DNA from 3 places in the Arthrobacter sp. zg-Y916 genome. Region 2 is predicted to be linked to each of the others. Evidence: predicted binding sites of a transcription regulator. Region 2 holds the regulator's gene; each other region holds the start of a gene.
What was found. The regulator LexA, encoded in region 2, represses DNA repair genes until DNA is damaged. The targets are predictions, from matches to a motif close to TCGAACANNTGTTCGA.
Positions count from the first base shown of each region.

Region 1 (6,961 bases), on a different contig from region 2:
TGCCGTCCCGGTACCAGTCCAGGTGGCCGGAAACCTCGTACAGGTGGCCCTTGGTGATGTGCGGCGTGTAGACAAACTCGTAGCCGGCCTCGGTGTGGCGCTGGCGGGAGTAGTCCTCCATGGCCTTGCGGATGATGCCGCCCTTGGGGTGGAACACCGGCAGGCCGGAACCCAGCTCGTCCGGGAAGGAGAACAGGTCCAGTTCGGTGCCCAGCTTGCGGTGGTCGCGGCGCTCGGCCTCGGCCAGGCGTTCCTGGTAGGCCTTCAGGGCGTCCTTGGTGGGCCAGGCGGTGCCGTAGATGCGCTGCAGCTGCTGGTTGGCCTGGTTGCCCAGCCAGTAGGCGGCGGAGGAACGGGTCAGCGCGAAGGCGTTGGAGATCAGCTTCGTGTTGGGCAGGTGCGGGCCGCGGCACAGGTCGCACCACACAACATCGCCGGACTTGCGGTCAACGTTGTCGTAGATGGTGATCTCGCCGGCGCCAACCTCGATGTTTGCGCCCTCGCCTGCTTCCTCGGCGCCGTCCTTCTTGCCCAGGAGTTCCAGCTTGTACGGCTCGTTCGCCATGGCTTCGCGGGCTTCGTCCTCGGTGACCACGCGGCGCACAAACTTCTGGTTCGAGTTGACGATCTTCTGCATCATCTTCTCGAGGGTCTTCAGGTCCTCCGGCGTGAACGGCTCGGCGACATCGAAGTCGAAGTAGAAGCCGTCCTTGATATACGGGCCGATGCCCAGCTTGGCGTCGGGGCGCAGCTGCTGCACGGCCTGGGCCATCACATGTGCGGTGGAGTGGCGCAGGACGTTCAGGCCGTCTTCGGAATCGATGGTCACTGCTTCGATGCCCTGGCCCGGGGCAAGGGGGGTGTCGAGGTCCTTCAGGACGCCGTCGACCCGCATCACGACTACCTCGCGGCGCTCAAAGAAGAGCTGAGCACCTGTGGTGCCAGTATCCACCGTGGTCTCTTCGCCGTCGACGATGAGGGTGAACTGTTCCGGCACTGACACGTTTGTCTCCTAGATTCGTTTGTGCTGGCACCTGCGCACGGGTTCGTCCGTGCGTCCAATGGCACGCCTTTACGATGTTATCCGCTGTGCTTGGGCCCCACCAACCTGCCGCGCTCATCCGGGGTTGGACTTACGGGCAGGGAAGCTGTGTCCGTAAGGTCCCAGGCCTGAAGCGCCTGCAGGCTCATCCCCCGGGCTCCCGTGCGGCGGGTGAGCCCCCGGATCAGCATCAGTTCGGTGCCAAAGAGCAGGGGGCCGGTCTTTTCCTGGGCTTCAGTGAAGAAGGTGCAGTCCACGCATCCCGTGCCGTCGTCGAGGCTGATGAACACCACGCGGCGCCCGCCGCGCATCGGCGGAGTCTGCGTGGCGACCCGGATGCCGGCCACCAGCACCTCCGTGCCGTTGCGCAGCTGCAGCAGCGATTCGGCTTTGGTCACGCCCAGGGCTGCCAGCAGCGGTTCATAGCTGTCCACCAGATGGGCGCTGACGTCGACGGCGAGCAGGTCCAGTTCGGTGCGGACCCGTTCAGGCAGTGTTGGTTCAGGCAGCCGGGGAACCAGGTTGGCCAGTTCCGTGTCCCCCAGCGGCAGGGACAGCTGGCCGGGAATGGGATCGTATTTCCGGGACCCGGATTTCCCGGTGGTCTCAGCAAGATGCTGCAGCAGGTCCGCCCGGCTGCCGCGGGACCCGGTCTCGCGGGTGAGCGAATCGAAGGCACCCAGCTGGGCCAGGCGCTGGAGTGACGGCCTGGACAATTTGGCGCGGGCCCGCAGGTCCGCCAGAGAGTCGAACGGCTGCCCGGCGGCGATCCTGCGGACTTCAGCGGCCGAGAGTCCGTAGATTCCCGCGAAGCTCAGCCGGATGCCCAGGCGTTCCGGCTGGCCCTTCCGGCCCGGGCCCGCGGGCACGGCCGGTACCCGTTCCACGCGGTACTGTTCTCCGCTGCGGTTGATGTCCAGCGGCAGGATCGGAATGCCCATCCTCCGGGCTTCGGCAACCAGCAGCCGCCGGGGATACATTCCGGGATCATGTTCGAAAATGCCGGCGAGGAAGGCTTCGGGGTGATGGGTCTTGAGCCAGGCGGACTGGTAGGTGGGAACCGCGAAGGCAGCACCGTGGGCTTTGCAGAATCCGAAGCTGCCGAAGGCCTTCAGCGTTTCCCAGACCTTGTCGATGGTCTCCGCGTCGTAGCCGCGTTTCTCCGCAGCCCGGCGGAAGAAGTCCTCCACCCCCGTTTCGGCGTCGGGATTTCCCAGCAGCCGGCGCAGTTCGTCTGCCTTGGCCAGTCCGCAGCCGGTGAACACGTCGAAGGTCCGCAGGACCTGTTCGTGGAAAACTGTCACTCCGTGGGTTTCGGCCAGCACCGGGCGCAGCGATTCATGCGGGTATTCCTCCGGTGACCAGCCGTGGCGGTGTTCCAGGAACGGACGGACCATGTCCGATTTCATGGGACCGGGCCGGAAGAGTGAAATGTCGATGATCAGGTCGTTGAATTCGCGCGGCGCCATTTTTCCCACCAGTTCGCGCTGGCCCGGGGACTCGATCTGGAAGCAGCCCAGTGTGTGCGTGCTGCAGATCAGGTCATAGGTGGGTTCGTCATCCAGCGGCACGGCATCCAGGTCGATCCGCCCGTTGTCGGCTATCCAGGCCGGAAGGCTTCCGTCCGCAGCAGGCGGGTGCGCGCCCGCAGCTGCCACTTCCTCCCTGCCCGGGTGGATCCGGATGATCTCCTTCAGCGCGAACGCCATGGCCGACTGCATGCGGACGCCCAGCACGTCGAGCTTGAGCATACCCATCGGATCCATGTCGTGCTTGTCGAACTGGGACATGGGAAGGCCCAGGCCGCTGGGCTGCACGGGGGTGCGGTCCAGCAGGGATGTATCTCCCAGGATGACCCCGCACGGATGCATGGAGATGTGCCGGGGCAGCCGGTCCAGCCGCTCCGTGAGGTCCACCAGCAGATCCAACTGGCGGTTCTGCTGGACTGCCTCGGCAACGTCCCGCAGTTCGGGTTTCTCTGCGAGCGCCTCACGGAAGTGGCTGGCCGAGAAGCGCCACAGAGCCTTCGCGACGGCGCCGACCTCCTCTTCGGGAAGGCCCAGGGCCATGCCGGCATCGCGCACCGCCCCGCGTGCCCGGTATCCGTTCTGCATGCTCATCAGGGTCACCCGCTGCGCGCCGAAGCGTTCGAAGATGCGGTGGTAGACGTTGTGCCGTTCGGCGCTTTCCACGTCAATGTCGATGTCCGGCAGCGTGGAGCGGTCCCGGGAGAGGAACCGTTCGAAGATGAGGTCGTGGGCCAGCGGGTTCACGTGGCTGACCCCGAGCAGGTAGTTCACCAGGGAGGAGGCTCCGGAACCACGGGCTGCTGCCCGCACCCCCATTTCCCGAATCATCGTGGAGACTTCGGCGACGGTCAGGAAGTAGGACGCGAAACCTAGCCGTTCGATAATGCCCAGCTCGTGTTCGAGCCGGTTGCGCATGGCCGCTTCCGCGGTGGAATCCAGATGCCCGAAGCGCCTGCCGATGCCGGCTTCGCAGCGTCCGCGCAGCTCAAGGCCCGGTTCGGTATCGATCCCGATGACCGAGGCCTCCGGCACCACCGGCTGCTTCCATCCCATGTCCGACGCCGGGTCGATGCGGCAGGAATCGGCGAGCGCCTCCGTGGCGGCGAGCAGTTTCGCCGCACCGGAACGCCCGTAACCGGCTTCGTGGCTGATTTCCGCTGCGAGCGCGGCCATCTGTTTCCCGGACTTCAGCCAGCCCTGGCCGTTGGGCTGCAGGTCTGCCAGCTGCCCCATGGAGGTCAGGGCACGGGCGGCGTCGAGCACGTCTGCGGTAGCTGCTCCGTCTTCATCCACATAGCGCACTGCGTTGGTCAGCACTGCGGGAATGTTCATCTCATCGGAGAGCCGGAGCAACCGTACTGCGTGGGCCAGGCTGAGGTTTACCCCCGGGGCGCTGAGGTGGGTGACCACCTCCACGGCGAGCGCAGCACGCGGCACAACCGCCAGCCAGCGGCGAAAGAGAGTGCGCGCGACGGCGTAGCTGCGGCTGCGCATGGCACGTCCGACGTCGGAATAGGGGCCCACCAGGACAGTGAGCAGCGGTTCCCCGTCCTTCCCGGCTGACCGGGAGGCAAGCTGTTCCAGTGTGATCCCGGCCGGCCTGCCGGCCCTGCCGCGGGAAGGCGACGTGCCTGCATGTGCATCGGAGATCAGCCGGCACAGCGCATGGTATCCGGCGCCGCGGTTGTGCCCGTGGGCCAGGATCACCACCCTCCCGGTGACGGCGGCATCTTTGCCTTCACTGTCCAGGATGGCGAGGTCCACCCCGACGACCGGGTCGATTCCGGCATCCATGCAGGCGCGCAGGTGTTTGACCGTGCCGTACAGGCCGTCCCTGTCGGTGCAGGCCAGCGCGTCAGCGCCGTCGGCTGCGGCGGCCCGGGCCAGTTCATCCGGCCAGGACGTGCCGTAGTGGGCGCTGAACGCGGTGGCGGCGTGGAGATGGGTGAAGCTCATGGCAGCAGGACGCTAGGCACTTTCCCGCAGGGCGTCATGGATCCGGATCAGCCGCCAGGTGCTGGAGGCAGTCTGCCTGGAAATATCCAGGGTGCGCAGTACGGAGCGGGGGTTCAGGCGTGCCTGCACCCGCCAGATCTCCGAGTCCACCAGCCCGGCCCCGTGTCCGCGTTCTGCCCGGGGTTCTTCCTCCCACCAGCTGCGGCGCTCATACCAGCGCACCGGATTGGCTGCGACCTTGTAGGTCCTCCCCTGCCAGGTAAGCCGCAGCGGGATGCCCGCCGGGGAGCAAACCACCTCTATTGCTTCGCTGAAAAGTCCCACGGCTGCCCCTCCACGTGCCTAGGCCAGGCTAAAATACCTGACTGAAAACATTCGAACATATATTCGAACTCCAGTGTACGGCTCCAGTCTGACAATGGGCACGGCGGTGCCTAGGAACCTGGTGGGAGTCCTGCGCCCGGTTCACTCCGACGCCGCCTCAACCCGGGACTGCGTCGAAAGCGGTATCTCCTCAATGAACAGGCACAGCACTCCGCCGGCGGCCACGATGGGCACGCTGAGCAGGAAAATCGGCGGCATGGCCTGCCCGAAGGCTGAAGCGATCACTTCCTGGGCCTGCGGCGGCAGGCTCTGCAGCAGGGCCGGTGTCAGCGAGTTGATGCTCCCTCCGGGAATGGCGTCCGCGGACCCGGCGGGGGCGCCGGACAGCTGGTCCGTCAGCTGGCTCACGAAGATGGACCCGAACGCTGCAATGCCGAAGGACGCGCCGATCTGGCGGAAGTAGTTGGCTGAGGAGATCGCCGTTCCCATGGTCCGCGGCGGCACGCTGTTCTGCACAACCAGGACGAGGTTCTGCAGCAGCGCCCCGATTCCCATGCCCAGGACCGCCATCCCCACGGCCGTGAACCAGTAGGGGGTCTCGGCCGAAATGCGGGAAAGCAGCAGCAGCCCGCAGATCACCACGGCGCACCCCGCAACGGGGTAGATCTTGTACCGGCCGGTGCGCGAAATCAGCTGGCCGGTACCAATGGAGGTCAGCAGCAGCCCTCCCATCATCGGCAGCATCATGAGGCCGGACTGCGTGGCACTGGCCCCGCCCACCATCTGCAGGAAAGTAGGCAGGTAGGAAATGGTGGAGAACATGGCAATTCCGACGGCGATACCCGCCAGCACCGGCACCAGGAAGTTCCGCATCCGGAACAGGCCCAGAGGCAGGATCGGTTCCGAGGCCCGGGATTCCGCCCACACGAAGGCGCCCCCGGCCAGCAGGGCAGCAGCGGAGAGGCCCAGGATCTGCGGGCTGGACCATTCATAGGTTGTCCCGCCCCAGCTGGTCACCAGGATCAGCGCGGTTGAAGCCGCCGCCAGCAGCGCCGCTCCCAGGTAGTCCAGGCGCGGCCGCACCCCGCTGTGCCGCGGCAGGTGCAGGGAGGTGATGACCACGGCGAGCGCCACCGCGCCGATGGGCACGTTGATGTAGAAGACCCACCGCCAGGACCAGGAATCGGTGATCCAGCCGCCCAGCAGCGGCCCGCCGACTGAGGCCAGCCCGAACGCGGCACCGATCAGGCCCATGTACCGTCCGCGTTCCCGCGGGGAGACCAGGTCCCCGATGATCGCCTGCGCCCCAATCATCAGCCCGCCGCCGCCAATGCCCTGCAGGGCCCGGAAGGCGATCAGCTGGCCCATGCTCTGCGACAGGCCCGAAAGCACCGACCCCAGCAGGAACACGGCAATCGCGAAGATGAAGATGTTCTTGCGGCCGAACAAGTCACCGAGCTTGCCGTAGATGGGCAGTCCGATCGTCGCGGCCAGGATGTAGGCGGTAACTACCCAGGACAGGTGCTCCAGCCCGTTCAGGTCCCCCACGATGGTCGGCAGGGCCGTGGCTACGATGGTCTGGTCCAGTGCTGCGAGCAGGACCGAGAGGACAAGGCCGGTGAAAACCAGTATCCGGCCCCGCCGCGCGCCTTCGCCGGCCGGTTCCCCGGGTGCTTCCCCGGGGGTTCCCGATCCGGGTGCACCGGGCCCTGTCTCCCGGCCGGGAGCTGCGGACATTGCCGATCCGGGTGCCTCCTGGCCGGAGTCACGCCCTCCCGCAGGACGTGCCCCCGGGCTTGCCGCCGAGCGGGGCTCTATCCAGGGTGTTCGGCCTGCCGAGCCTGTTAAGCCTGCCCGGATGGCACCCTCCCGGGCGGCTGCCTGCCGTTCCTCCGGCGTTTTACGGTGCCGGGGTTTCCTGGGCCTCCCTGCCCGGTCGGTCCGCAGCGGAACAGCCGGGGAGCCGGCAGGGACCTGGGCCGCGTGCCTGGGGTGCCCGTGTACGCCGGAAACTTCAGTGCCGCCGTCGCGGGCCGGGACTGCCGGGTGTGCACCGGGGCGGACCATCAGCGTTTTGCCTCCCCGCCGAGCTGCACGTTTGCCTCTGTGG
Region 1 covers NZ_JAJJOD010000004.1:3,360-10,320, forward strand. Annotated here, with positions in the region: gene thrS (threonine--tRNA ligase) at 1-1,003, opposite strand, end outside; gene LOC59_RS08385 (DNA polymerase III subunit alpha) at 1,081-4,527, opposite strand; gene LOC59_RS08390 (DUF6504 family protein) at 4,540-4,851, opposite strand; gene LOC59_RS08395 (MDR family MFS transporter) at 4,993-6,588, opposite strand; gene LOC59_RS08400 (MDR family MFS transporter) at 6,918-6,961, opposite strand, start outside.
Region 1: LOC59_RS08390 (DUF6504 family protein) is a predicted target of LexA. The motif match lies at 4,903-4,918, and genes of this name have one in related genera.

Region 2 (6,961 bases):
GATGTCAGAACGGCCGGTGCCGTCCAGATCCAGTTCTACGAGCACGGATGATTCGCTGGTGGTCCGCTCGAGGCGGGCGGTGCGGCCGGTGGCGGTCTCCACGGTCATGAAAGTTCCTTTGGAAGAAGTGAGGTCTGGTTACCAGTCTAGTGTTTCCCGGAGGGGGTTACCTCGCCGGGAGCAGCGGCTGCCTGCCGCCGCAACGACGGCGCTTTAGGCGCCGAGCAGCTCCCGCAGCCTGGTCAGGAAAGCCGTCGTTTCCGCTTCGGTGCCGGCCGTCACGCGAAGATGTCCGGGAATGCCGACGTCGCGGATCAGGACGCCCGCTTCGAGGAGTCCCTGCCAGATCCGCTTCGGGTCTTCCACTCCCCCGAAGAAGACGAAGTTGGCGTCTGATGCGGCAGGCTGCAGGCCGAGTTCGGTCAGCTCTGCGACAATCCGGTCACGCTGGACTTTGATGTCCTCAACGTTGGCCAGCAGTGCATCGGCGTGGGCCAGCGCTGCGTTGGCCGTGGCCTGTGTGACGGCCGAGAGATGGTAGGGAAGCCGGACGAGCCTCAGCGCATCCGTGACCTCGGGGGCAGCCGCCAGATACCCCAGCCGTGCGCCGGCCAGGGCGAATGCCTTGCTCATGGTCCGGGAGACAATCAGGCGTTCCCGGCCGGGAAGCAGTTCAAGGGCGCTGGGGGTGCCGGCGTGGGAGAACTCTGCATACGCCTCGTCCACGATCACGATCGCGTCGCTTGCGGTGCCGGCCTCGTAGACGGCCTCGACCACGTCCAGCCCAAGGGCGGTGCCGGTGGGATTGTTCGGGGTGCAGAGGAAGACGATGTTCGGTGCTGCTGCACGGACCTGTTCCGCGGCGGATTCGGCGGAGAGGGTAAAGTCCGCTGCTCTGTCGCCGGTGACGTAGCGGGTTCCCGTGCCGCTGGCGAGCAGCGGATACATGGAATAAGTGGGCGGAAAGCTCATCGCCGTGCGTCCGGGACCACCGAAGGCCTGCAGGATCTGCTGCAGTACCTCGTTTGATCCGTTGCCCGCCCAGATGTTCTCAATGCCCAGTCCGTGGCCCAGATAGCCGGCGAGGCGGGTGCGCAATTCGGTGAATTCACGGTCCGGGTAGCGGTTCAGCCCCGAGACGGCCCGCTGGACAGACGCAGTGATCGCGTCCTGCACCTCCTGCGGCAGGCCGTGGGTATTTTCGTTGACGTTCAGCAGGATGGGGACATCCAACTGCGGCGCACCGTAGGGCGTCAGCCCGCGGAGATCGTCGCGCAGGGGAAGGCGGTTCAGTTTTTCCAGCTGTTCAGTCACCAGTACAGCTTAAGGCGCACGCTGCCGGGGAGCAGAATCTGTGTAGCCCGGTGACGGGTCCCGGTGCCAGGACGACTCGGAACGCAGTTAGCCGGCGACCGGAATGTAGAGCTGGGCCCCTGCGGGAACCGTTGCGTCAGAGAGGTTGTTCAGCTCCATAATGTCGGCCACGACGGTCCGTGGATCCTGCTCCGGCGCATATTCGGCAGCCAGGCCCCAGAGGGTGTCACCCGTACTGACGCTCACCTGCTGGGTACGGGTCAGTTCTCCGCCGCCGCCTGCGGCCAGTGCGGGTGCCGTGAAGAACCCGGCGAACGTCAGCAGGGCGGCACCGCCGAACATGATCGGGGCGCCAATGAGGAGCAGGCGGCCCCGGCGCGTCAGGCGAAGCGGGGCGGGGGCTTGCTGTTCCACTGGCTGGTGGGCGGTGCGTGCTGCCGAGAGCTGGACTGTCATGGCAAAACCTTTCCGGAGCGGAGCCTGCCCGTACCGGTGCTGCTGCACCGGACCGGGCTGGTTCGAAACTGGGTTCGAACAGTTGGCGACCTTGAATCGAACATGTATTCGATTCGTTCTGTTCCTTTTCTAGCATCTATCTACGAACGATGTCGAGACTCACTCGAACAAATGTTTGAAAATGACCCTCCGCTCCCCTAGCGTGGATACCGGCGGCGTCACTTGTTTATCGTTCGGACTCAGGCAACCACCCGCCACTGACATTGCCGACATTGCCGCCCTCCGGTTCGCCGGAACACTCGAAGGGAAGCCGAAGTGCCCCGTAGGAACAACTCCGAAGGCAGGAGCGCTGCCGCGGCCGCCGCCGATGCCCCGCGGCCCCGGTCCCTGACTCCCCGGCAGACGAAAATCCTCGAAACGATCCAGGCGTCCGTCAGCACCAACGGCTATCCGCCCTCCATGCGCGAGATCGGTGACACGGTTGGCCTGGCCAGCCTTTCGAGCGTCACGCACCAGCTCAGCCAGCTGGAAAAGATGGGCTACATCCGCCGTGATCCCAAACGGCCCCGGGCCATGGAGATCCTTGTGCCCCTGCTCATGCACACCGAGCGGGGCACGGTTTCCGCCGCAGGCGATGCGTCAGCGCCCGCAGCCGATGCGCGAACGGCATCCAACGTCACGGAACTGACGACGGCGGTGGACACGGCAATGGTGCCGCTGGTCGGCAGGATCGCCGCCGGCGGTCCCATCCTCGCGGACCAGGTCGTGGAAGAAATGATCCCGCTGCCCCGGCAGCTGGTGGGGCACGGCGAGCTGTTCATGCTGCGCGTATCCGGAGACTCCATGGTGGACGCAGCCATCTGTGACGGCGACTGGGTAGTGGTCCGCCGCCAGCAGACGGCCGAGAACGGCGACATCGTCGCCGCGCTGCTGGACGATGAAGCCACCGTCAAGACATTCCGCCAGCGCAACGGCCACACTTGGCTGCTTCCGCAGAACACGCGCTACGAACCGATCATGGGAGACCACGCCACCATCATGGGCAAGGTCGTCTCGGTGATGCGTTCCCTCTAGGCATTCCGCACGGAAAAGCCCGCCCTTCGCTGTCTTCCAGCGAAGGGCGGGCTTTGTTCTTGTGCAAGGCCCGTCAGGACTTCACGCCCATGTTCTCCCCTGCCTGGGCCGCGCGCAGCCGTTCCAGGATGCCAAGCGCCACGGTACGGTCAGTGGTGCTCCAGAACGGCGGCAGTGCGGCACGCAGGAACCCGCCGTAGCGGGCAGTGGCCAGCCGTGAATCCAGGACGGCGACCATGCCGCGGTCCCCTGCTGCACGGATCAGGCGCCCGGCGCCCTGCGCGAGGCGAACGGCTGCGTGCGTCGCCGAGACCGTCATGAAGCCGTTGCCGCCTGCTTTGGCCACGGCACGGGTACGTGCCGTCATCAGCGGGTCATCGGGACGCGGGAACGGGATGCGGTCGATCACGACCAGGCGGCACGAGCCACCCGGAACGTCGACTCCCTGCCACAGGGACATGGTGCCGAACAGGCAGGTGGCGTCCTCCTCAGCGAACTGCTTGACCAGACCAGACATGGACGATTCCCCCTGGCACAGGATCGGAAAACCGACCTTGGGCCGCAGGGCAGCAGCGGCTTCTTCTGCGGCGCGCCGGGAGGAGAACAGCCCAAGCGCCCCTCCGCCGGAGGCCTTGAGCAGCGCTTCCAGTTCTTCCAGCTGCGCGGCGGACGTGCCGCGGTCGGGCTTGGGCAGGTCCTTGGCAACGTACAGGACGCCTTGCCGCGGGTAGTCAAAGGGACTGCCGACGTCGGATCCGGTCCATTGGGGTGCCGCTGCGCCCACGAGCCCCAGTCCGCCTGCCACCGGCCCGAACTCGGAACCAATCGCCAGGGTGGCTGACGTCAGGATGACGGTATGGCCGTCGAACAGCCCGTCGCGCAGCCGGCCGGCAACGGACAGCGGAGCGACATTCAGCGTGGCGGGCGCGTCGTCGTCGGGAGGCGAATAACCCTCCCCCGGAGAGAAGGTGCTCGGCCGGGACGCCCATACGACTTCACCGGCGTCCGGAGCGGACACCAGACGTTCACACACTTCCAGCACACCCATCAGGCGAGAGCGGGCCATCTGGCGCCCGCCGTCCCCGGCGTCTCCGCCCTCAGGCTTGGAATCGGAGAGCGCCACACGGCACGCTTCCCGGACCCGTCCGACGGCGAGTTCCTGCTCGCCGTTCAGGCCCGACGGCAGCAGGCCGGCCGGAACGCCTTCCATGGAGGCATCGAACGCGCGTCCGGCTGCTGCCAGCTCCTCCACCGAAGCGGAGGTGTGCTTGCGGGCGGCTGTCACCGCGGCGCTGATGAGGGTGCCGGAGAGCTGGCCGGTCACCGCTCCCGTCACCCGGTCCTGCAGTTCATGGGCCTCATCGATGACAACGACGTCGTAGTCCGGCAGCACTGCGAGGCCCTCAAAGGCGCTGATCGCGAGCATGGCGTGGTTAGTGATGACCAGGTCGGCGACGGCGGCCTTAGCCCTGGCGCGTTCGCTGAAGCACTGCTCCGCCACCGGGCACCGCTGGGCGCCGAGGCATTCCATTGACGTCACCGAAACCTGCCGCCAGGCGCGGTCGGTCACGCCGGGGAGCAGCTCGTCGCGGTCCCCGGTTTCCGTCTCTTCCGCCCATTCCCGCAGCCGGACCACTTCCCTGCCCAGGGCGGAGGTGGGTCCTGCGGCAGGAGCCGGGTGGGCTACGCCGTGGTCATCGCCGAGGCTGAAGAGGGCACCCGGATCGTCGTCTTCCGGGAACCCGCCGCCTGTCTTGTGGACGCAGACATAGTTGCTGCGCCCTTTCAGCAGTGCGACGTCGACTTCCCGCGGCAGCTTCGGTGCCAGGGCAGCCAGCAGCCGGGGAAGGTCCCGTCCCACGATCTGCGCCTGGAGCGCCAGGGTGGCAGTCGAAACCAAGGCAGGCTTGGTGCTCTCGAGGGCGTGGTGGATGAGCGGAACCAAGTAGGCCAGGGACTTGCCGGTTCCGGTCCCGGCCTGCACCAGCAGGTGCTTTCCGGTCTCGATCGACTCCGCCACCTGGCGTGCCATATCGTGCTGTCCCGCGCGGTTCTGGCCACCCATTGCGTCCACCGCGGTGTCCAGGAGTTCCAGGACCTCCGCGGCTGCGTCCTTCTTAGGCATGGAGGGTGAACGGCTCCAACTCAGGCGCCAGGGAATCACGGACCTTGACCCGCAGGCGTGTTCCGCCTTCCTCGTGGTCGAGCGAGAGGATTTCCGCGTCCTGGCTGTGCAGCCGGGAGACGACGTCGCCGCGCTGGTAGGGGACGAGGAGGTCCAGTTCGATTCCGGGCCGCGGGATGCCGTCAGAAATAGCCTGCCGGAGTTCCTCGATGCCTTCGCCGGTCCGGGCGGAAACCACCACGGTCCGCGGCTCGCGCTGCCGCAGCCGTTCCAGGACAAACGGATCAGCCGCATCGGCCTTGTTGAGCACGATGATCTCGGGGATCCGGCGTGCATCCACGTCCGCGAGGACCGCACGTACGGCGGCGATCTGACCCTCCGGGTCCGGGTGCGATGCATCAACCACGTGCAGGATCAGGTCAGCGTCGGCGACTTCCTCCAGCGTGGACCGGAAGGCCTCCACCAGCTGTGTGGGCAGCGACCGGACGAACCCGACAGTGTCCGCCAGGGTGTACCCGATCCCGTCAGCGGTCTCGGCCTTGCGGATGGTCGGATCCAAGGTGGCGAACAATGCGTTCTCCACCAGGACTCCGGCGTCGGTGAGCCGGTTGAGCAGGGAGGACTTGCCCGCGTTGGTGTAGCCGGCGATGGCGACCGAAGGAACCTCGTTGCGCTGGCGGTTCGCCCGCTTGGTTTCGCGGGCAGGCTTCATCGCGGCGATTTCACGGCGCAGCTTCGCCATCCGTGTACGGATCTTCCGCCGGTCCAGCTCGATCTTGGTTTCACCCGGTCCGCGCGAGCCCATGCCGGCGCCGGCGCTGCCTACCTGGCCGCCTGCCTGCCGGGACATGGATTCACCCCAGCCGCGGAGACGGGGAAGGAGGTATTCCAGCTGGGCCAGTTCCACCTGGGCCTTGCCCTCGCGGGACTTGGCGTGCTGGGCGAAGATATCCAGGATCAGCGCAGTGCGGTCGATCACCTTCACCTTGACGATGTCTTCCAGGGCGCGGCGCTGGGAAGGCGAAAGTTCGCTGTCCACGATCACGGTGTCCGCACCCGTCGCCAGAACGATGTCCTTCAGCTCCTGCGCCTTGCCGGATCCGAGGAAGGTGCCGGGGTCCGGCTTCATCCTTCGCTGGATGATCCCGTCGAGCACTTCGGAACCGGCCGTCTCAGCGAGGGCTGCGAGCTCACGCAGCGAATTCTCGGCGTCGGCCGCCGTTCCTTCCATCCACAGACCGGCCAGGACAACACGTTCCAGGCGCAGCTGCCGGTACTCGACTTCGGTGACGTCTTCGAGTTCAGTGGAGAGTCCTGCGACTCGGCGCAGTGCGCGGCGGTCCTGCAGGTCCTGCTGGTCTCCGTCGAAGACAGAGTGCTCCGCGTCCTGCACTGAGAGGGCCTGTGCCTGCCGGGAGAATCCGGAGGCCGAATCGGGCGACACGCTGCGCTTGGCAGCGGTTGCTTCTTCCTTGGCCAGGATCCGGTCGATCACGCCCTGGATTTCCTCGGGCTTGAGGTCCGTGGGCGTGGAGCCGGCAGCGGGACGGGAATTGTTGATGGTCATAATCTCCTTAGACGCAAGTGTTAACCATGGTAGGTCAGCGGACCCACATTGTGCGGGCTCTCCGGGGACCTGTGCAATACCTTGCGCAGGCTCCGGCTCCGGGCCGATGGCTGCCCGGAGCCGGGAAGCCACTAATCTGGATTGTTATGGGTTCAGAGCATTACTTCAGTTCACAGCCGTCCGCACCCGAGGTGCGCAGGCCGCTGCGTGTCACACTCAACGGACGGGACGTCACCTTGGCCACCTCTGGCGGGATTTTCTCGCCCGACGGCATTGATAAGGGAACGCAGGTACTGCTCTCCGGTATTCCCGACCCGGCAGCTGAGGGCAACCTGCTTGATATCGGCTGCGGCTGGGGACCCATCGCCCTCACGATGGCGCTGAAGTCACCCGGAGCACAGGTCTACGCCGTCGACGTCAACGAA
Region 2 covers NZ_JAJJOD010000005.1:39,877-46,837, forward strand. Annotated here, with positions in the region: gene hisB (imidazoleglycerol-phosphate dehydratase HisB) at 1-108, opposite strand, end outside; gene LOC59_RS09715 (histidinol-phosphate transaminase) at 214-1,314, opposite strand; gene LOC59_RS09720 (LysM peptidoglycan-binding domain-containing protein) at 1,402-1,770, opposite strand; gene lexA (transcriptional repressor LexA) at 2,158-2,844, shown strand; gene LOC59_RS09730 (ATP-dependent DNA helicase) at 2,918-4,969, opposite strand; gene hflX (GTPase HflX) at 4,962-6,536, opposite strand; gene LOC59_RS09740 (class I SAM-dependent methyltransferase) at 6,683-6,961, shown strand, end outside.

Region 3 (6,961 bases), on a different contig from region 2:
CACAAACAAGCACGGCATGGGAACCCACATCCTGCTCTTCCAGGCGTTTATGGTCACGGCCCTGGGTGTTGTCTACGTGGTCCTGCCGTCGGTTCAGGCGGCTTACCAGATCCTGAGCCAGCTGACCGTGATCCTGTACCTGGTCATGTACCTGCTGATGTTCGCTGCCGCCATCTACCTGCGCTACAGCCAGCCGAACCGGCCCCGCCCCTACCGGGTGCCCGGCGGCGACATTGGGATGTGGCTGATTGGCGGCGTCGGGTTCCTGGGATCGCTGATGGCATTCGTCTTCAGCTTTATTCCGCCAGACCAGATCTCCGTGGGATCCCCGGAAACCTACGTGGGCATCCTCGTTGGCGGCGCGGTGCTGCTGATCATCCTTCCCATGGTCATTTACGCGTTCCGGAAGCCGCACTGGAAGGATCCGCAGACGGAGTTTGTGCCTTTCACCTGGCAGCTGGAACACAAGCATCCGGGGACAGTCAACGAATCCTCGACTGCCACCGCCGAGCTGTCCGAAAAGTGGGAGCAGTCTTTTGACGCCACCACAGAAGGCGGAGCCGCAGCCGGCGCAAGTCCCGGCACAACAGCCGGGAAGCATTCCGGAAAGCCTTCGGCAGCCGGTGCGGGGTCCCGGGGAACGGAGCAGGGAGGGCGCACCAGGGCGCACCGGCCGCGGCCCGGCCCGGCAGCAGGCGGGAGTACAGCGGTATGAAAGTCGACAGCTCAGCGGTCCAGGCTGCCGTAAACGCTGCCCACCGTGACTTCAGGCCGGACCAGGGCGGAGAGAATGCCAGCTACATTCCCTATCTCGCCTCGGTGAATCCTGCCCTGTTCGGCATCAGCGTAGTGACCGTCGACGGCGAGGTGTTCGAAACCGGCGACTCAAACTTCGAGTTCGCCCTGGAGTCAATTTCCAAAGTTTTTTCCATGGCCCGGGCCATGGATGAAGTGGGACTGCCCCAGTTCCACGACAAGGTGGGTGCGGACCCCACCGGAGAACCGTTCAACTCGGTAATCGCCGTAGCCCTCCATGGAGACAAACCCCTCTCGCCGCTGGTCAACGCCGGAGCCATGTCCACGGTGTCACTCATCCCGGCCGGAAGCGCAGAAGAGCGCTGGCAGAAGATCCTGGCCACCCAGTCTGCGTTCGCGGGCCGGGAGATCAAGATGAGCGATGCCGTGAATAACTCGGAGCAGTCCACCAACTTCCATAACCGTGCCATCGCGTGGCTGCTCTACTCGGGCGGGACGATGTACTCGGATCCGATGGAAGCCTGTGACGTGTACACGCGTCAGTGCTCCACCCTGGTGACCGCGGTTGATCTGGCCACCATGGGGGCGACCATCGCCGCCCGCGGTACCAACCCCGTCACGAAGAAGGCTGCCATCTCCCACCCGGATATTGTTCCGCCCATGCTGGCGGAGATGACCATGGAAGGGCTTTACACCGCCTCCGGCGACTGGGCCTACCGGGTGGGCCTGCCGGGTAAATCGGGCGTGGGCGGAGGTGTCCTCGCGGTCATGCCCGGGGTCCTGGCCATCGCGGCGTTCTCCCCGCCCCTGGACGCCGCAGGCAACAGCGTGCGCGCACGCAAGGCCGTGGCGCAGATTGCCTCGGCCCTGAACCTGAACCTGTACAGCGCCTCGGATTACGCCTCAGCGTAAAGGGACAGGCGAATCCGGATGAGACCGGACTGCGGTGGAGGTTGGCGAACGGGCCTCCGCCGCAGTTCGCTGCCCGGCGCGGAAGCGCGGAAGCGCGGAACATGGCCGGTACCCTGGCCGCCGGGGCTAGCCCGTAACCCGGATTCCGTAGTCCGCGGAGATGGCAGCAGCAGCGTCCCTCAGCCGGGGCAGCACCGTCTCGCTCAGGGCCGGGCCCGTGGGGTTCCGGTGGTGCAGGGAGACATTCGCGGCGGCCACGACTGCGTTCCCCTGATGGATGGGAACTGCCACTCCGCTCAGGCCTTCCTCATACTCTTCAAGAACAACGGACCAGCCGCGTTGGCGCACGCCGTCGATTTCATCCAGCAGCGCCGCCCGGTCCCACAGTGTGTTGGGCGTGTAGGGACGCAGGTCGGACCGGTCCAGCCGGGACTCCATGTCTTCAGGCTCAAGGGCGGCGAGGAGCACCCGGCCCATGGAAGTCGCCCATGCCGGAAACCGCGTACCCACATGCACCGCAACGCTGACCAGCCGCGGGGATGTGATCCGGGCAACGTAGACGATGTGTTCTCCGTCAAGGATGCAGATCGACGCCGTCTCCTGCAGATCCGCCGAGAGGGTTTTCAGGTGCGGTTCCGCAAGGGCCGGGAGAGTGAGGCTCGAAAGGAAAGCAGAGCCGATGTTCAATGAACGCGGAGCCAGCTGATAGCGTGCGCCGTCCCCGGACAGGTAGCCAAGGTCTGCCAGCGTGAGCAGGAACCGCCGTGCCGCGGCACGGCTCAGGTCGGCAGCGGCCGCAACCTCGCTCACGCTCAGCCGGGGAGACTCTGCCGTGAAGGCACCAAGGACGGCAAAGGTCTTCTCGACCGACTTTACGTACCAGGCCTGACTGCTGCGCACCACGTCCCCCTGCCCTCCTGCCCCCGCTCCGGGCGCCGAGCACGATCCTACCCGACGAGCAGGCTAAGGGCGGGCATCCCTGCAGGTCAGGCGCGGGACCCCTGATATTGTGCCGCAAGCCGGACGGGTGCGTTCGGCGCGCCGTATCCTTCATAGCCGGTCCGGCGTTCCACGACTTCGAAGAACACGTTGCCGATCGTGGCGGTATAGAAATGCAGGAACTCGCCGTCGGCGTCCCGGTCGTACAGCAGGTTCAGCTCCCTGAGCGTTGCCAGGAACGCCTGGTCCAGCCCGAAACGGGCTTCCAGGTCTTCGTAGTAGTTCTCCGGAACCGGGAGGAACTCCAGGCCGCGGGCGACGGCGGTGCGGGCGACGCTGACGAGGTCGCTGCAGGCGAACGCCACGTGCTGCGGATACCCGGAACCGTCGCCGGCACCGTCGAACACCAGCGGTGCAATGTTCAGTGCGATCCGGACAGCCCCGTCTGAGCTGTGCATCACCTGGCTCCGAACCAGGCCCATGGGGCTGGGCACCTCCACACTGGGACGGGGAGAGAGGGCAAGGGTTGATTCGTAGAACAGCACGGCTTCGTCGAAGTGCTGCCAGGGCTGGGAGAGGTTGACGTGGTCAATCGCGGTGATGCTGCCGGGAGCCGGAACGGTGGTGCCGCCGCCGAACTCGCTCATCCAGCCCGGGCCCGCGGGCTCAGCCTGGCACAGGAAGATTTCGGTGCCGTCCGGCGCGGCGACGACTTGGAGCACTTCCTCGTTCGCCTGGCTGCGGCGGGTCACAGGGGTCGCTTTGAGCTGCAGCGCGCGTGATGCCGCGGCAGGTGCGTCAGGAACATCCAGCCCCACCGCGGAGATGCCCGGGGACATTCCGTCGGCCTGCTGGCTGTTGATGATCATCCGGACGCCGTTTTGGGCCCAGAGTTCCACCTGCTTGGTGCGGTGCTGTCCCAGGCTGGTAAATCCGAGCTGGTAGAGCAGTGTCCGGATATGCTCCGGGTCGCCTGCCTTCACCTCGGCGAAATTGAATCCGAGCGGTTCGCCCACGCCAGGGAGCGTGGCCAGCTCCATGGTGCCGAGTCCGTTGCCTTCCTCCTGCAGGTGGATCGAGGTCCGCTCGGCCAGCCTGATCAGGGAACGCATGGCGTCGACGGCCGTCCGTTCTTCGGCGGCCTGCCGGAAGACGTCGTTGAAGATCTCCAGCGAAACCGGTCCGTCATACCCGCTCCGGACCAGATGGCCCATGAACCGCACGAGGTCGAACGCGCCTTCTCCCGGGAATACCCGGTAATGGCGGCTCCAGGACAGCACGTCCATGGAAAGTTCGGGCGCATCCGCCAGCTGCACAAAGAAAATCTTCTCAGCGGGGATCTTTTCGATTGCTTCCGGATCCCACCTGCGGGAAAGGATGTGGAAACTGTCCAGGCACGTGCCCACGTTGGGGTGGTCTGCCATTTCGACGATGCGCCAGGCATGCTCAAAGTCGCTGACGAACCGTCCCCAGGCCAGGGCCTCATACGCCAGGCGGATCCCGTAACGCGCGGCCACCTCGCCCATGCGCCGCAGCTGGGCCGCGGCAACGGCGTCGTCATCGACAGTGGCCGTGGCCACGTTGCTGCAGACCAGCATGGTGTCGATTCCCATCCGGTTCATCAGCCGGAACTTGGCTTCGGCGCGGCGGAGGTTCTCCGCCAGCAGGTCCTCGGTCACCCCTTCGAAGTCCCTGAAGGGCTGGTAGAGGTCCAGCGTCAGTCCCAGGCCGGCGGCCAGGCTGCGGATCTGCTCAGGGCTGGAGGGGCTCACCACCAGGTCCTGTTCGAAGATCTCCACGCCGTCGAAACCGGCTGCCGCGCAGGCGCGCAGTTTGTCTTCCAGGGTGCCGCTGAGGCAGACCGTGGCAATAGAGGTGCGCATGGAGTCCTTTCGAAGGCGGCTCAGCGGCCGCTGTTGACCAGTTCCAGGAAGTGGGCCCGCATGCGGGCAGCGTCAGGTTCTACTCCGGAGATGAGCCGGAAGGCATCCACAGCCTGCCCCACCGCCATGTGCCCGCCGTCGAGCACCCTGCAGCCGCGGGCCTCAGCCGCGTCAACCAGCTGTGTGCGGACGGGACGGTAGATCACGTCCGCCACCCAGCTCTCCGGACGGAGCAGTTCCGGGTCCAGCGGCAGGCCGGGATGCGAGTGCATTCCCACAGGTGTTGCCTGCACGAATCCGTCTGCCGAGGACAGGGCCGGCCCAAGATCTTCACGGCTCCCCGGGCGGACAACCGCATCAGGGAAGAGAGCGGCAAGGGCTGCGGCGCGTTCACGCGTCCGCTCCGGATCCAGGTCGATCAGGGTCAGTTCCCGCGTTCCGGCCTTCAGCAGGGCGTAGGCAACTGCAGCACCGGCGCCTCCGGCTCCCAGCTGTACCACTGCATCCAGTGCAGCATCCGGCAGTCCCTGGGCCAGGGCGGTGGCAAACCCGGAGTAATCCGTGTTGTGGCCGATGAACCGTCCGTCCTGGATCAGGACAGTGTTCACTGCTCCCAGCCGGGCGGCGTCCTCGGAAACCTCGTCCAGGTGCTCCAGGACCAGCTGCTTGCACGGGTGCGTAATGTTAAATGCGTTGAAGCCGAGATCCCGCCCGTAGCGCAAAAGGTCTCCGACGTCGGCGGCGGAACGGCCGTTCACGGCGAGATCCACCGGCCGGTACAGATAGTGAAGCCCGCACGCTGCTGCTTCCCGTTCATGCATGGGCGGAGTCAGCGATGCGGTGATCCCGTCGCCAATCAATCCGACGAGCAGGGATTCAGTGATGGTGCTCAAGTGGTTCTCCCTTCGGCGCCCGTACGCCGGGCAACGCCAACGGTACCGGCTGTTCACATTTTGCACAATTGTGCGTACAGCGCACATATGGCTTGCGTCTCACTACCCGCCGGTATAACTTGTGGTGTTCGCATGTAAAACAATCGTGCGTTTTACGCACACATCACTACCTGGAGGCCCCATGAGCGCTGTGCCCGCACAGACCGCTTCAGCCACCGCAAAGACCCCGAAGAAGGCCGCCGCGGCAAGCTTCATGGGCAGCGCGGTCGAGTACTACGACTTCTTCATCTTTGGCACTGCGGCATCGCTGATCTTCCCGCACGTCTTCTTCCCGGACGCGGATGCACAGGCGAGCATCATGTCGCTCGCCACCTTCGGTTTCGCCTATATCGCCCGTCCCGTCGGCGCGGTCATCCTGGGCCATTTCGGCGACCGTGTCGGCCGCCAGAAAATCCTGATGTTCACCCTGATCCTCATGGGTGCCTCTACGTTCCTCATCGGCTGCCTGCCGAGCTTCAGCACCATCGGCTGGTGGGCGCCCACGCTCCTGGTCCTCTGCCGCCTGGCCCAGGGCCTCTCTGCTGCCGGAGAGCAGGCCGGCGCCAGCTCCATGACCCTGGAGCACGCGCCTGACGGCCGCCGTGCGTTCTTCACCTCCTGGACCCTCACCGGCACCCAGGGCGGCCAGATCCTCGCTGCCATGGTCTTCATCCCGGTCATGGCACTGCCGGACGACATCAAGTACAGCATCGGCTGGCGCATCCCGTTCTGGCTCAGCGCCGTCGTCGTGATTGTGACGTTCTTTATCCGCCGCACCCTGCACGAGACGCCGACCTTCCAGGAAGCCAAGGCCAACAACGAGATTTCCAAGCTTCCCGTCGGCGACCTGCTGAAGCACCACTGGCGCGACGTGCTGCGCGTTATCTGCTGCGCCTTCATCGCCGCAGTCTCCACTGTCTACGGCACCCTGGCCATCAAGTACGGCACCGAGGTGGGCAATGTTGACGCCACCATCACGCTGTGGCTGGTCGTCGCAGGCAACATCGCCGCATTGTTCACCCAGCCGCTGTTCGGCATGGCGGCGGACCGCTTCGGCCGGAAACCGGTGTTCATCTACGGCGCCCTGTCCAGCGCGATCGTGATGCCGTTCTACCTGCTCTCCATGGAATCCGGTAACTCGCTGCTGCAGTTCACCCTCTCCGTGGTGGTCTTCGGCTGCGGTTACGCCGCTGCGAACGCGGTCTGGCCGTCCTTCTACGCTGAAATGTTCAGCGCCAAGGTCCGCTTCTCCGGCCTGGCCATCGGCACCCAGCTCGGCTTCCTCATGGCCGGCTTCGCGCCGTCCATCGTGGCTGCCCTGGGCGGCCTGCAGCCCGGCGGCTGGGTCGTGATCAGCTGGTTCACCGCAGCTATCTGCCTGATCGCCACCATTTCAGCCCTGACCGCAAAGGAGTCCTTCCGGACCCCGACGGCGGAGCTCGGCAAGCGCTGAGTCATCCACCAGAAACGGGCGGGCCCCCCCGCCAGCGGTGGGCGGGCGGGGCGGTTTTTTTTTGAGGCCGGGGCCCCCCCCCGCCG
Region 3 covers NZ_JAJJOD010000003.1:2-6,962, reverse strand. Annotated here, with positions in the region: gene gadC (putative glutamine/gamma-aminobutyrate antiporter GadC) at 1-715, shown strand, start outside; gene glsA (glutaminase A) at 712-1,668, shown strand; gene LOC59_RS07040 (IclR family transcriptional regulator domain-containing protein) at 1,795-2,571, opposite strand; gene LOC59_RS07035 (bifunctional sugar phosphate isomerase/epimerase/4-hydroxyphenylpyruvate dioxygenase family protein) at 2,655-4,490, opposite strand; gene LOC59_RS07030 (shikimate dehydrogenase) at 4,511-5,383, opposite strand; gene LOC59_RS07025 (MFS transporter) at 5,565-6,875, shown strand.
Region 3: LOC59_RS07030 (shikimate dehydrogenase) is a predicted target of LexA. The motif match lies at 5,519-5,534, and genes of this name have one in related genera.